Regions from separate parts of the Paenibacillus cineris genome, predicted to be linked through region 2. Evidence: a T-box and tRNA genes for the amino acid it is inferred to sense, from the RefSeq annotation. Region 2 holds a T-box; the other regions hold tRNA genes.

The links. A T-box is a leader RNA that pairs with one kind of tRNA and senses whether it is charged. The one in region 2 lies ahead of argS (arginine--tRNA ligase), so its partner is inferred to be a tRNA-Arg.
Region 1: it has a tRNA-Arg gene. The T-box ahead of argS (arginine--tRNA ligase) is inferred to sense a tRNA for this amino acid. The anticodon was not compared.
Region 3: it has a tRNA-Arg gene. The T-box ahead of argS (arginine--tRNA ligase) is inferred to sense a tRNA for this amino acid. The anticodon was not compared.
Region 4: it has a tRNA-Arg gene. The T-box ahead of argS (arginine--tRNA ligase) is inferred to sense a tRNA for this amino acid. The anticodon was not compared.

What each region holds. Positions count from the first base shown of each region.
Region 1 covers NZ_BORU01000005.1:460,367-463,929, reverse strand. Annotated here, with positions in the region: gene KI379_RS31530 (stalk domain-containing protein) at 1-716, opposite strand, end outside; gene KI379_RS31525 (MraY family glycosyltransferase) at 990-1,982, shown strand; gene KI379_RS31520 (hypothetical protein) at 2,149-2,613, opposite strand; tRNA gene KI379_RS31515 (tRNA-Arg) at 2,687-2,760, opposite strand; gene KI379_RS31510 (DUF4870 domain-containing protein) at 2,901-3,194, shown strand; gene KI379_RS31505 (hypothetical protein) at 3,475-3,563, opposite strand, start outside.
Region 2 covers NZ_BORU01000001.1:1,641,464-1,645,026, reverse strand. Annotated here, with positions in the region: gene KI379_RS07990 (ABC transporter ATP-binding protein) at 1-98, opposite strand, end outside; gene argS (arginine--tRNA ligase) at 128-1,828, opposite strand; T-box leader at 1,888-2,138, opposite strand; gene KI379_RS07980 (PqqD family protein) at 2,221-2,619, opposite strand; gene KI379_RS07975 (OPT family oligopeptide transporter) at 2,624-3,563, opposite strand, start outside.
Region 3 covers NZ_BORU01000005.1:492,853-496,415, reverse strand. Annotated here, with positions in the region: gene KI379_RS31665 (hypothetical protein) at 115-1,056, opposite strand; tRNA gene KI379_RS31660 (tRNA-Arg) at 1,317-1,390, shown strand; gene KI379_RS31655 (Gfo/Idh/MocA family protein) at 1,991-3,010, opposite strand; gene KI379_RS31650 (sugar phosphate isomerase/epimerase family protein) at 3,052-3,563, opposite strand, start outside.
Region 4 covers NZ_BORU01000002.1:42,058-45,620, forward strand. Annotated here, with positions in the region: gene nrdI (class Ib ribonucleoside-diphosphate reductase assembly flavoprotein NrdI) at 1-164, opposite strand, end outside; gene clpP (ATP-dependent Clp endopeptidase proteolytic subunit ClpP) at 592-1,188, opposite strand; tRNA gene KI379_RS21130 (tRNA-Arg) at 1,397-1,471, opposite strand; gene KI379_RS21135 (sugar-binding transcriptional regulator) at 1,712-2,749, shown strand; gene gap (type I glyceraldehyde-3-phosphate dehydrogenase) at 2,829-3,563, shown strand, end outside.

The sequences.
Region 1 (3,563 bases), on a different contig from region 2:
GCAAGGTTCATCAGGTAGAGCTGGCCGGCGTTATCGGTATAAGCTCCCCACTGCCCGTTCGGGGACACCGCCAATTCCGCAGCATATTCGTCCGTCGAGATCACCGTGCTGCCATAGCTTGCCGGGTCCAGTTTAACGATTTGGGCGGACTCCGCGTCGTCACGGCTGGCAATGATTTGCCCTTGGGCGTTCCAGCGTACCGAAGAATAGCTTCCTTCCGGCCTTTGAACCGTCAATACCTGCTGCGTCTGCCCGCTGCCCGCGATCCATTCCCCGCCCAGTGCTTCCACGAGCGATTGAAGCTCTACATAGGTTTTGCCATCTTGAAGCAGAGGAGCGTTCGTAAAGGCTGCGGCCTCTCCATTCACCTTATAGGACTTTGCTCCCGCCTGCAGCTGAACGACGCGTGAACCGGTCGCATCCTTTATCGTGACGATCCCTTTGGCGGCGCTTGCGCTTGCCCCGAAAGCCTTGACGATGTCTGACACGGCTACCAGGTACGCCTGGCTGAGCTGGACCGCATTGACGGAGACGCTCGCGCCGTTCACGCTGAGTTCCACCTTGGCCGCTTTCAGTTTTGACGACGTCATCTTTGCAGCCTGACCCGCAGATGATGATTTTGCAGCGGAAGCAGCTTCTGCCGTTCCTCCGGCCAGTACGGAAGTTACAACCGCAGAGGCCATCAGTACCTGAAACATTTTATTTTTCTTCAACATCGGCTCACCCTTCTTCTATTAGCATAAGTGCTATAGACCTATTTTCTACTAGAATTGTAAAAAGCGGTTGATTGGAATGTTATGGAAATATTAAATATTTTATCGTTGTATTTTGCAAAAATAGCGATTATTCTAGTTAAAAATACAAATGCTACATCTATGTAAAATGAACTAAAGAAATAAACGCCTAATTGAGCCGCTTTACCGACAATTTCGATAAAAACTTTAGTTCAATCTATTTAACCCTAACCGAAAACCAACCAGAGACTTTGAATGAAACGACAGCAAATTGCAAAGCTAAGTATTGGAGGCCTGACCATTGTGTATGTAATTGGATTTATTGTGTCGCTTGTTATCGTTTTGGCTTTGATCCCTCCTTTAAGGAAGCTCGCGATCCGGGTTGATTTCGTCGACCGGCCCACCCATCGCAAAATACATAAGGAACCCGTACCGCATCTGGCAAGCATCGCCATCTTTCTCGGCTTCATGGTTCCCTACATCGTTCTCACCGGACACTGGGACAAGGAAATGGCTGGCATTGTGGCCGGCTCGCTGCTCATCCTCGGTATCGGCATGATCGATGACTGGTACAAGACGAAAGGCAAGGATTTTGCCGCTCTGCCCAAAACGCTCGTGCAGGTAGGCGCTGCGGTGATCGTCTATTATTCAGGGATCTCATTCGAAGGGATCACCGTTCCGTTCGCCGGCCATATGGTCGTGTTTCCGGAGTGGCTGCAGTTTATTCTGACGATTCTGTGGATCTTCGGCGTCACGACGGTCATTAATTTTATGGACGGGCTGGACGGGCTGTCCGGAGGCGTGGCCGCCATTTCGGCCTTGACGCTGTTTATCGTTGCTATTGCCAAAGGCCAGTCCCATTCCGCGATCATGGCGGTGCTGCTGGTCGGGGTGACGCTCGGTTATTTGAGATACAACAAGCCGCCCGCCAAAATTTACATGGGGGATGCAGGCGCGACGTTTATCGGGTTCATGCTCGGTATCATCGCCCTGGACGGAGCCTTTAAACAGGTGACCGTCATTTCCATTCTCGTGCCTGTGCTGGCGCTTGGCGTGCCGATCTTCGATAACATTTACGTTGTAATCAAACGGTATCGTGACGGCAAGCCGGTGTACAAGGCCGACCGAAGCCAGCTCCATTATCGGCTGCTGTCCTGGGGGCTGAGCCCGAAGCAGGCGGTCGTGTTCATCTATTTGATCAGTGCCTGCCTGTCATTGTCCTCGATCATCCTGATGTTGATCAGTTAGCGTGGACCTTCCGGCTAGGCGTGGTTAACAAGGAAGTAAGCAGGAATCGTTCGATGGGAGCGATTGAAACTCAATGACAAAGGGGCTGCCCACCGTCGTGCATGACACGACAGCATGGGACAGCCCCTTTTATTATGGCTAACCGGCATACCCTATTTAGATCGAATTAGGCTTGAGAAGCGGATTGAAGGGCACGAATGGACAAATCCAGCTCCACCATGCCGCCCGGAAGGTCGCGGGATCCGGCAATTACCCAATTTACGGCCAGTGCTTTTTGCAATGCAGCCAGCTGCTCCAAGCTGAGCCGCAGCCCGTGAATCACGCCCTCGCCAACCTCAAAGTCCTTTTCCTCGTCCAGGCCAAAACGCTGCACCAGCCAGTTTTTCAGCCCGTTCCGCGTGTTAAACGTCATGCGGTAGCCTTCCGTTGCCGCCTGGGCCAGCGGCTCCCCGTGTTCCTCCGAGTAGCCGAACAGGTTGGCATAACGCTCGCCCTCGAGCCCTGCTTGGATAAACGGCTCAGCGTCCTTTTTATGGACAGCTTCAGCGATGGCGGCCGCAGACAGTCCGGCCCGCTTCGCCTGCTCGATCAGAATTGCGGTCCACTGTGATACTTTAATATCCTGATTCATCCGGTCTCTCTCCCTTCTCGCTCCACTTGCTTATATCTAAAGAAAAAGCCCTCAAGTGAGGGCTTTCCTTGTACGTCCCAGGAGGGATTCGAACCCCCGACCGACGGCTTAGAAGGCCGTTGCTCTATCCAGCTGAGCTACTGGGACTTGTTATGTAATAAAAAAAGCGAATGCGTTATTTATTATACCGCATTTAGCCAATTTTTCAAGAGGAAAATGAGAAGGCCGATTGGCGGGAAATACTATGGGTAATAACTTAACAAAATAAGTTGTAAAGGAGCATTTCCATGCGACAGTTGTTATCTTCACTTTCCTACTTCAGCATATTTTTCGCCCCGTTTATCCTGCCGGTGATCGTATGGATCGCCGTCCGGGACGAATACGTCGCCAGGCATGCCAAGCGAGCGCTGCTCTCGCATCTGCTGCCATTCATTGCGGCCGTACCGCTGCTGTTTTTTACTTTGGCAGCCCACCATGCCGGCTCGATCCTGGGATATATCCTGCTGTTCTGCGTTATTTACTTCGGCACGTTCGTCTACAACATCGTTAAAGGCATTCAGGTGCTTCGCGAATATGCGTGAAGCGTGAACAGCTAAGAACAGCTGAACAAACCTCCGGGGATATCCCCGGAGGTTTGTTCATGATTCAAGGAGGTTACTGGTTGCCAAAACGTCTTGGGTTATGGGGCACAGCCAAATTTCTCGAATTTCTGCTCGTCACTCCACCCGCAAAAGCGTTTTGTCGGGCGTACTTGCTTCTCTTGCCTTTTTTGTTCGTGAAGTCCGCCATTTAGCTCACCTCCCCTAAACCATAGTATGGGGCGGGAGTCTGCCGGCTATGTTTCTTAAATTATGGCTGCGTTTACTTTGCGAACCTGCTCCGCAGATCCTCCTCTACGTTCCCAAAAGAGATCAGATCGCGCAGGAACAGATCCCGCTCCTCGTCGGCCG
Region 2 (3,563 bases):
ACTACCCGGCGGTCGTAGCGTTTGCTGACATCCTCCAGCCGGAGGATGATCTCCGCCGGCGTGTTCCGCCGGCCGGTTCCTTGCTGATGTACAGCCAACCAACTCTCCTCCCGTTCAACAAATGGCGTCACATCCGCTGCGGCGTTTTTAATCCGAGCAGATGCATCGTTCTCGCTAATGAAGCGCCCGTCAGCTCCGTCAGCTTCAGTCTCGCTTCCCTCAGGCTGCTGTCCTCGGTGACAATTCGTTCCTTGTTGTAAAAATGGTTGAACGCTTGAGCTACATCCAGCGCATACCGCGCCATCACCGACGGCTCGTTGTTCTGGATCCCGCGCTTCAGCTGGTCCGGGAAGCGGGTCAGCAGCTTCAGCAGCTCCCATCCGGAATCTCCGAGCTGGCCGTTTACCGCTTGGTCAGGCCCGGCCGTGCCACTCTCCGGTTCCCCGGCCGCGCGTCCTTTGGACAGCACGCTTTGGGTACGCGCATACGTGTACTGAAGATACGGCCCTGTCTCCCCGTCGAAATTCAGCGCTTCCTCCAGGGAAAAATCCACTTCGTTCAGGCGGTTGTTTTTCAAATCCCCGAAAATAATCGCCCCGATGCCGACCGCCTCCGCGACCTCCTCCTTATGTTCGAGGCTGCTGTTTTTCTCTTCGATGATTTGCAATGCCCGGGCAACCGCCTCATCCAGCACTTCCTCAAGATAAACGATCTTGCCGCGGCGGGTCGACATTTTCTTTCCTTCAAAGCGCATCAGGCCAAATGGCACATGCTCACATTGATCCACCCAGTCTGCTCCCATGCGGCGCAGCACGGCAAATACCTGCTGGAAGTGCAGCCTCTGCTCGCCGCCCACGACATACAGCAGCTTGTCGCCTTTCAAGACATCGTGCCGGTAAAGGGCGGTTGCCAGGTCACGCGTCGGGTAGATGGTCGTTCCGTCCGTTTTGATGATCAGGCAAGGCGGCATCCCCTCTTCATCCAGGCGCACGACCAGCGCGCCCTCGCTCTCTTCGAGCAGATGCTGGTCGCGCAGCTGATCCACGACGGCATCCATCTTGTCGTTGTAAAAGCTTTCCCCGAGCGTATAGTCGAAGCTGACGCCCAAGCGGTCATACATCCGCTGAAACTCCTTCAAGCTGACGTCCACGAAATATTTCCAGAGCCGGTAAGCTTCCTCATCCCCGGACTCCAACTTCCGGAACCAGTCCCTGGCCTCCGGCTCCAGCGTCTCATCATGGGGTGCTTCCTCATGAAACTGAACGTAGAGCTTCAGCGATTCTTTGATCGGATTGGCCGCAATGGCTTCATCGTTCCCCCAGCGTTTGTATGCGGCGATTTGCTTGCCGAACTGCGTGCCCCAGTCTCCCAGATGGTTGATGCTGGCCACGTCGTACCCCGCCAGTTTGTACATGTTGTACAGGGCGGCACCGATCATGGTGGAGCGCAGATGCCCGATGCCCATCGGCTTCGCGATGTTCGGCGAGGACATGTCGATGAGCACTTTTTCTCCTTTTCCCAGGTTCGGTCTCTGATCCGACACTGTTAACTCGTCCATGATTTGCTGCTCGTAGCGCTTACGGTCCAGCCTGAAGTTGACATAAGGGCCGGCGGCCTCCGCCTGTATTCCGTCTCGCCCGTCAAATTGGGCAGCCAGCTCTTTGGCGATGTCCGCAGGCGATTTTTTAAACGTTTTGGCCAGCGTAAAGCATGGGAAAGCGACATCCCCCATCTGCGGCTGCGGCGGGATTTCCAGCAGGTCTACCATTTGCTGCTTCGTCCACGGCACGTGCGGCACGAGCGCCGACGCGATCCATTCCTGTAACATAACAATCATCCTTTCCATATCGTAACGACTATCAAAAATTAAAAAGCCCCCGTCTCTAATATAGAGACGAGAGCTGAATTCCCGCGGTACCACTCTAAGTAAACGGTTCATGCGCCAGCACGGCATCCGTTTCCCTTGAAGCCTATAACGGCGGCTAACCGGACCTCTCTACTCCGCACCCATCTTGCGGTTATCGTTCAAAAGGCCGTCTCCCGGGTGCGCTTCATGAAGGCGCGGCATACCGGCTTCCACCATCCCCGGCTCGCTTGATGCCCTGACGCTTCACTACTCTCCCGTTCCATGACGTTCAATTTTCAATAGTATACACGGGGGACAGCAAAGAAAGCAACACCCCAATTTCCTTCTGCAGGATTGCCTGTTCATGTTACCTCTTATGCATCCTGTGCCCGTTGGCAGGAATCACCGGGACGGCATACGGCCAAATCGTTCATTTCCAGCAGCTCGATAAACTTGGCCAGCCTTGGCAGCAGCGGCTCCGCCTGCTCGCCGAACCGGGCATGGAGCTTGCCTGCGATATCCGCCACCGAGTGGGAACCGTCGCAGCAGGCGGCCACTTCACTGCCCAGCGCATCCAGCCGGATTTGGACGACCGCCGGCTGTTTCAGCCATTTGACTGACTGGCGGGCCAGCCACCCCTCCCGCGGCACGAACAACGTCACGATCCCTTCGTTCTTTTCCGCCTTCACCTTCGAATGCAGCACCGGAACTAAGTCCAGCAAGTTGATCGGTATTTCCGCGGCATCCTTCCGCTTTTTCCGGTAGCCCAGCATGTTGCTACACCTCCCGCTTCGTCACGACGGACTCTTTCTTTTGCCGGAGAGAGATCCAGGCCAGCATCACGACGACAAGCAGGAAAACGACCAGCGGAAGCACATTGCTGGAGACCAGAACGTCTTCCGGAATCGGAACGCCGAGCCAGATCAGGATCGCAATGATCACCCCGATCAGCGATTCGCCGGCGATCAGGCCCGAAGCCAGCAGCGTCCCCGTTTCCACCCTGGCTTTGAGCAATCCGGCGTCCTTCCGTGATCGCCATTCCACAAACCAGCGAACGATACCGCCGACCATGATCGGGGTGCTGACATGAATCGGCAGGTAGATGCCGACCGCTACGGTCAGCGAGTTGAGACCTAAGAACTCGAACACAATCGCCGAAGCCGCACCGATAAAAATCAGCTCCCACGGCAAATTGTTCGACATGATCCCCTCCACGATCAGCCGCATCAAAACGGCCTTTGGCGCTGGGAGCTGCTCCGATCCGAGTCCGTAGCTTTCGTTCAGTACGGATAGAATGAAGCCGATCACCAGGCCGGATACGAGTACCCCGATCATCATGGCCACCTGCTGCTTCCAAGGCGTCCCGCCCACCAGGTAACCTGTTTTCAAATCCTGGGAAATGTCCCCGGCCACAGCCAACGCGACGCAGACGATCGCTCCAACCGTCAGTGCGGCGATCATTCCGCCCATGCCTGATAACCCGGTCATTTTAAAAATAAACGTTACGATGAGCAGTGTCGCAATCGTCATGCCGGACACGGGTGATGAGGAGCTCCCCACCAGGCCAACAATCCGGGAAGCGACCGTAACGAACAAAAAGCCGAAAATGGCGATGGCGATCGCGCCAATGATCCCCACGTCGGTCAGCGGGGCAAACGCGATGATAATGACGAGAAGCGCAATCATGATCGTCACCCAAAAGCCGGGAATATCAAAC
Region 3 (3,563 bases), on a different contig from region 2:
CACATGTACTTAAGTTATCAGCACGCACAGAATAACCATTATAGTATAAACAACATTGCCGTGTTTTTCAAGGGCAAGCCCTTGGCAACTCTTCAGGTAAACGTTTCCGATCACCTACTCCTGCATGCCGGCCGACACGAACTGCCTGAAGCTTCGATAAGCCTGCTCAAAACGGAAGCGCATCGTGTCCGTGATCCCGTACATCGCCCGGGACTCCTCCTCGTTGCGGCTGCCTGTCAGGCTCTCAGTGACGATCTGATGCAGGGCAGCCGCCCAGATGTCGATCGTCGTGTCGTCCTCGTCAAGAATCGACCGGTAATCCTCCGTTCCATAGATCGCCATAATAAACTGCGACCACAGCTCCTGGGCAAAATAATACAGCGTCGGCTCCTGCACTTCGGTCTGCGCAGCCACGCGCTCCGTTACCATTGCCACCTGCGGCGGAAACTCCTCCGGCGTTAAGGGCACCGTCTCCATATCGACGCTGACCTGCTCCTGTCCGCGCTTAAACTGCACCGTGCCCTGCATACCGCGCTTGCGCAGCGTTTGAAGCACCCTGAACTGCAGCAGCGGATGAAGGCGAGCCTGCATCAGCCACCCCACCAGCTTGTCGTCAATATCCGAGCCTTCCAGATAGGACAGCTGCTCGAGAGCGAGCATGGTCTGCTCCGATAAAGGCTCTTCCATGGCGGTGTGCAGCAGCTTGTCGGCGTAATGCTGGTCTTCGGCCAGCTTGGCCCGCACGTTCTGCCGTTTCATTTCTTCCTCGTCGGGCTCCTCCTCATGCTCATCAGAGTCCAAGCCTGCGCCCTGCCCGCCGCCGTGATTCATATATTGTGGAAAAGCGGCTTCCAGCCATTCCAGAAGCGCCTGCCATTCTTCATAATGCCTCTCATCCTGCCCTTGGCACTGCAGCAGAAAACGCAAAAGCTCCATCGCTTCCCCGTACCGTTCATTTTCCAGCATGACGGTCAGCTGAATCTGATAGAAGTCGAGCGTCTTTGGAAAAAGAATGACGTTGTCCTTCGCTGGGGAAATATGTTCTTTAATATGTATTCCCTCCTTTCCCCGTGCTTGTGCAAATAATTGTTGATTATAGCATACCTCTTTCAACTTGAAAAAAAACATGTGAATGGACGGGGAATCCATTCGTTCTATGAAAAACGTATAGAAACCATTAATAATATAAACGGGGATTGAAACAACTTTTTTCTTATGCCCGGAGACAGATGAGGGGGGGCTTTGAGAAAGGAAAGAAAAACATGTTGATGTTATCACAAATATATGTTATGATCTTTCTTGCTTGAATTTTTCATGTCCCAGTAGCTCAGCTGGATAGAGCAACGGCCTTCTAAGCCGTCGGTCGGGGGTTCGAATCCCTCCTGGGACGTAAAATGACACCACTCTATGAGTGGTGTTTTTGCGTCCATAGGGATGAGAACCCCAGCAGGGGTTCGTCGGAGCATAAACATCGATAGCACCCGCTTCGCAGTCCGCCCGTTAAGGCGGTATCCCGAGCTGGGACGTTTGGAAGCTCTCCTTATTGGAGAGCTTTTTTAGTTCTAGGAGGGAATTGAGAACCTCATTAGGGGTTCGTCGGAGCATACGCTCCGGTAGCATCCACTTCGCAGTCCGCCCGCAGGGCGGTATCCCGAGCTGGGACGATTGATAAGCTCTCCTTATTGGAGAGCTTTTTTAGTTCTAGGAGGGAATTGAGAACCCCTCAAGGGGTTCGTTGAAGCATAAACATCGATAGCATCCGCTTCGCAGTCCGCCCGTCAGGGCGGTATCCCGAGCTGGGACGATTGATAAGCTCTCCTTATTGGAGAGCTTTTTTAGTTCTAGGAGGGAATTAAGAACCCCCTCCAGGGGTCGTCGGAGCATACGTACCGAGAATTTCCTCTTCCATAACCTTCCCCCCCATTCGCTCAGCTGAACACAAAAAAGAGGACCCCAGGGTTACCCCAAGGTCCTCTCTATTCCATGCTTGTTACAGCTTAACGATTTTGCCTGTGTCCTGCGATTCAAACGCGCCCAGGATGACGTTCAGGGAACGCAGACCTTCTTCGCCGGAAATTTGCGGCGGCGTGTTGGTCAGGATCGATTCCACGAACGCGTCGATGACGCCGCTCGGTACTTGCTTTTCGTTCGTCGCCATGGCGCCGACCTTGTACGTTTCCACAGTGCCGTTGGTCAGCTCGACGATAACCTCGTCGCCTTCAACGGTTCCGATCTTCATGCAGCCGTTTTCGCACCAGAGCACCGTACCGTTGTCGCCGGAACGGTAGTGCGTCCAGCTCGCCATCAGCGTGCCCACAGCTCCGCTCTTCATGCGCACGATGCAGGTCGCATTGTCGTCCACGTCCGTACCTTCTTTATGTACGGTACCGATAAAGCCGGCGACTTCCACGATTTCATCGTTCAGCAAATAGCGGATGAAGTCGGATTTGTGTACGCCAAGGTCGCCCATAGCGCCCATGATCGCTTCATCCTTGCGGAAGAACCAGCTGTCGCGTCCGTCGACGCTCCAGCTTTCCGGACCACCGTGGCCGAAAGACGTGCGGAACGTCAGCACTCTGCCGAGCTTGCCGGAATCCAGAATTTCTTTGGCCTTCACGTGCGGAGGCATGAGGCGCTGATTGTGGCCCACCATCAGGAAGACGCCGTTTTTGCGGGCCGCTTCGATCATCTGCTCCCCTTCTTCCTTCGTGGTCGCCATCGGCTTTTCCACCAGGACGTGAAGCCCGGCATTCGCTGCATCGATGCTCATCGAAGCGTGAAGGTAGTTCGGTGTACATACGCTGACTGCGTCAAGCTTCTCGTTCTTCAGCAGTTCCTTGTAGTCGGTGTATGCTTTGGCACCATATTGTGCCGCCACCTCTTCAGCGCGCTCCTTGAGCGGATCCGCGAAAGCAACCAGCTCCACATTCGGGTTCGCTGCGTATTCAGGAATATGTCTGCGCTGGGCGATGGCGCCGCAGCCGAAAACCGCTACTCTAATTTTATTCATGGATACAAATCTCCCTTTCTTCGGCTCTGATCTTCATTAAATTAAAATTGGTTCAGGTAGTTCTGTTTCAGCCAGTTCATGCTGTTCTCCACACTTTGCAGGGGAGGATTCTGGCACACGTCCTGCTCGACGATCAGCCACTGCGTACCAGCATCGGTAGCGGCCTGAATGACGCCCGGCAAATTCACGTCCCCTTGACCAAGCTCAAGCGTCTTCATGTTGCCTTCGGCATCCCTGCTAAAGTCCTTCAGGTGAAGGAGCGGCAGGCGTCCGGCATATTTCGGGATATAGGTGAGCGGATCCTGTCCGGCAAACTGTACCCAGCATACGTCCATTTCCACTTGAACAGCTTCAGGCGAAGTGGAGGAATACATAGCGTCGAATACAAACTCGCCGTCAATCTTGTCCGCGAATTCAAAATCGTGGTTGTGATATCCGAAGGTCAATCCTTGTTTGCACGCCTCAGTACCCACTTCCTCCAGGAAAGCAAACAGTTCCTTCCACTGCTCGATGTTCTCCCGGTCTTCCGGTGCAACGTAAGGACACATCATCG
Region 4 (3,563 bases), on a different contig from region 2:
AAGTTGGACACTTTCTCGGGCACCTGCCCAAAACCTGTTGTATACGTTACGAGCACGTAAGGCTCATTCACCTGCTCCTGCTCTTCGATCGGAATGGCTCTCATGTTCAGCTTGTTGACAAAGCGTCTGACATTGCCGGTCTTGGAATCATAGACGATTAGCATGATCCTTCACTCCTGAATAATGTTCTCTGCCGTGGTCACGGGCGCAAAAAAAACGTCTATTGACGTCATTGTAGATAACCACACCACATATCGTGGTCGTTATTCTTGTGATCACAGAATGGTTCAGCTTCGCTGAACATGAAATCCCTTAATCCTAGAACTACACTGAATAGACTGGGATAGAGGGAAAATATGTTATATATACTATGCCGATGGAAATCAATATGTAGATGATATTTGGCATGTAGTAAGAATAATACATCAATATATTGATGTGGTCAAGCCTATGAGAATCATGTTCATGGGTGCGCTTGCAGCCTGCTTGACGCCTTGAAAAACAAAAAAAACAGGGAGCCTCCCGGCGATCCGTAAGCGGATCGATTCGGAGAGATTCCCTGTTTTTCTTCGGTTCCAAAGCCGCGAATATTTACACGCCTTGGATTGGAGTGCTTTCCAGAACTTTATCGATCAGTCCGTATTCCTGCGCTTCAGCTGCGCTCATGAAGTAGTCACGGTCGGTGTCTTTCTCGATGCGCTCCAGCGGCTGTCCGGTACGTTCGGACAGGATGCGGTTCAAGGTGTCGCGCATTTTCAGAATGCGGCGGGCGCGGATTTCGATATCCGTAGCCTGGCCTTGCGCACCCCCGAGTGGCTGGTGGATCATGATCTCACTGTTCGGCAGGCCGAAGCGTTTGCCCTTGGCGCCGGCGTTCAGCAGGAACGCGCCCATGGAAGCGGCCAAGCCTACGCAGATGGTAGATACGTCCGGTTTGATGAACTGCATGGTATCGAATATCGCCATACCGGCCGTAATGGATCCGCCGGGGCTGTTAATGTACAAATGGATGTCTTTCTCCGGATCTTCGGCTGCGAGGAACAGCAGCTGGGCGATGATAGAATTGGCGACCACGTCATTGACTTCGGTGCCCAGGAAAATGATGCGGTCTTTCAGCAAACGGGAATAGATGTCGTAAGCCCGTTCACCGCGGTTGCTTTGTTCGACGACCATAGGAATATAACTCACGTGGAAAACCTCCCTTAATTGGCTCAAAATAGGTCATTCTATACATACTGTTACCGTATTAACCACATGATAAACAATTTCAAACAAAAAGTCAAAGAAAGTCAAACTCGAGGTAAAAAAAATAGCCATCTGATTGGCTGTGGTACGTTTGGTTAAAAACATAACGTAGAACGGTTGCCGTTCTGCGTTCTCTTCTATTGAAGAAAAATGGCGCGCCCGCGAGGAATTGAACCTCGATCTCAGGCTTCGGAGGCCTACGTCATATCCATTGGACCACGGGCGCAAAATTCAATAGCAAGAGTTATTATATGATAGCTTGCCTCAAAATGCAAGGGTTAAGTTATTAATTTTTTTGGATCAGGAAAATGCTGTATAGGAGGAAAGGCTGATGTGAATTATAGTCAGTGGACTACTTGCAACCAGCGCCATTATTGAGTAGAATAGTGGTGGGACTTAAAACGTTGACCCGGGACATTTTAGGGCCAGGGGAGAGAGGGAAGCGGAGTTGCAGGAGTGGAAAGAAATGCGGGATATATTAGAGATACAAAAGCAGCTTCTGCCTGATCTCGTGGACGTTCTCAAGACCAGATATACCATTCTTCATCAGATCATGCTGTCGGAGCTGATCGGCCGGAGAACGCTCGCTGCATCCCTGCATATGACCGAGCGGGTGCTGCGGGCCGAGACGGATCTTCTCAAGTCCCAGGGCCTGATTGAGATCGAGAGCTCTGGGATGAGGGTCAGTGAGGCGGGAAGCAAGCTGCTCGAACAGATGGAGCCGATGGTGAAAGTGCTGTTCGGCCTCAATGATCTTGGCGAGAAGATCCGCCAGACGTACGGCTTGCGCAAAGTCGTGGTCGTGCCCGGGGATTGCGAATCGTCGCCGCTCACGAAGCGTGACTTGGGACGCGCGGGTGCCAAAGCGCTGCTTGGCGTCATGAACCAAGGGGACACCGTAGCGGTGACTGGAGGCTCAACGCTCGCCGAAGTGGCGGAGCAGCTAACGCCGCAGGCGGCCGTACCGATGAAGAACAGCTGGTTCGTGCCAGCTAGGGGCGGACTTGGCGAAAGCGTGGAGTTTCAGGCGAACACGATCGCATCCACCATGGCCAAGCGCGTCGGCGCGCAGTACCGGCTGCTGCATGTGCCGGACCTCCTGAGCGATGAAGCGTATCAGTCGCTGGTGCAGGACCGCAACATCCAGGAGATCGTGCAGGCGATCAGGCACTGCCGCATCATCATGCACGGCATCGGGGACGCGATGGAGATGACCCGCCGCAGAAGGCTGGATCCCGCCGCCGTGGAGGAGATCCGGTCGGAAGGAGCCGTAGCCGAATCCTTTGGCTACTATTTCAATGAACAAGGCGTTGTCGTTCATAAAATGATGACTTTGGGGCTGCGGCTGGAGGACATTATGCGGACCGAGACCGTCATCGGTATTGCAGGCGGCCGAAGCAAGGCCAAAGCGATCCATGCGGTGCTTAAGTTCGGCCATGAGGACATTCTGGTGGTTGACGAAGCGGCCGCAATCGAGATCTGCCGGGAAATTGGCAGCGAGTAAACAACATTCCTTTTGATGTCATGACAGGTATTTACCTGTTTTGAATAAATAAAATACGAACTTTTGGGAGGACTATTCAATGAGTGTAAAAGTAGGCATTAACGGTTTTGGACGTATCGGACGACTCGCTTTCCGCCGTATTCAAAATGTGGAAGGCATCGAAGTTGTAGCCATCAACGACCTTACTGACGCTAAGATGTTGGCCCATCTGCTCAAATATGATACAACGCAAGGCACTTTCAATGGAGACATCGAAGTTCACGACGGCTTCTTCAAAGTGAACGGCAAAGAAGTTAAGGTTCTGGCGAACCGTAACCCTGAAGAACTTCCTTGGGGCGATCTTGGCGTAGACATCGTTCTCGAGTGCACAGGCTTCTTCACAACGAAAGAAGCTGCTGAGAAACACCTGAAAGGCGGCGCTAAGAAAGTTGTAATCTCCGCTCCGGCTACAGGCGACATGAAGACGATCGTATACAACGTTAACCATGAGACACTGGACGGAACTGAGACAGTAATCTCCGGCGCATCTTGCACAACGAACTGCCTGGCTCCTATGGCCAAAACGCTGAACGACAAGTTCGGTATCGTTCAAGGCTTGATGACAACGATCCACGCTTACACTGGCGACCAAAACACCTTGGACGCTCCGCATCCAAAAGGTGATTTCCGTCGTGCGCGTGCAGCTGCAGAAAACATCATTCCTAACTCCACTGGCGCTGCAAAAGCGATTGGTCTGGTTCTTCCAGAACTGCAAGGCAAACTGGACGGTGCCGCTCAACGCGTACCTGTACCAACAGGTTCCCTGACTGAGCTC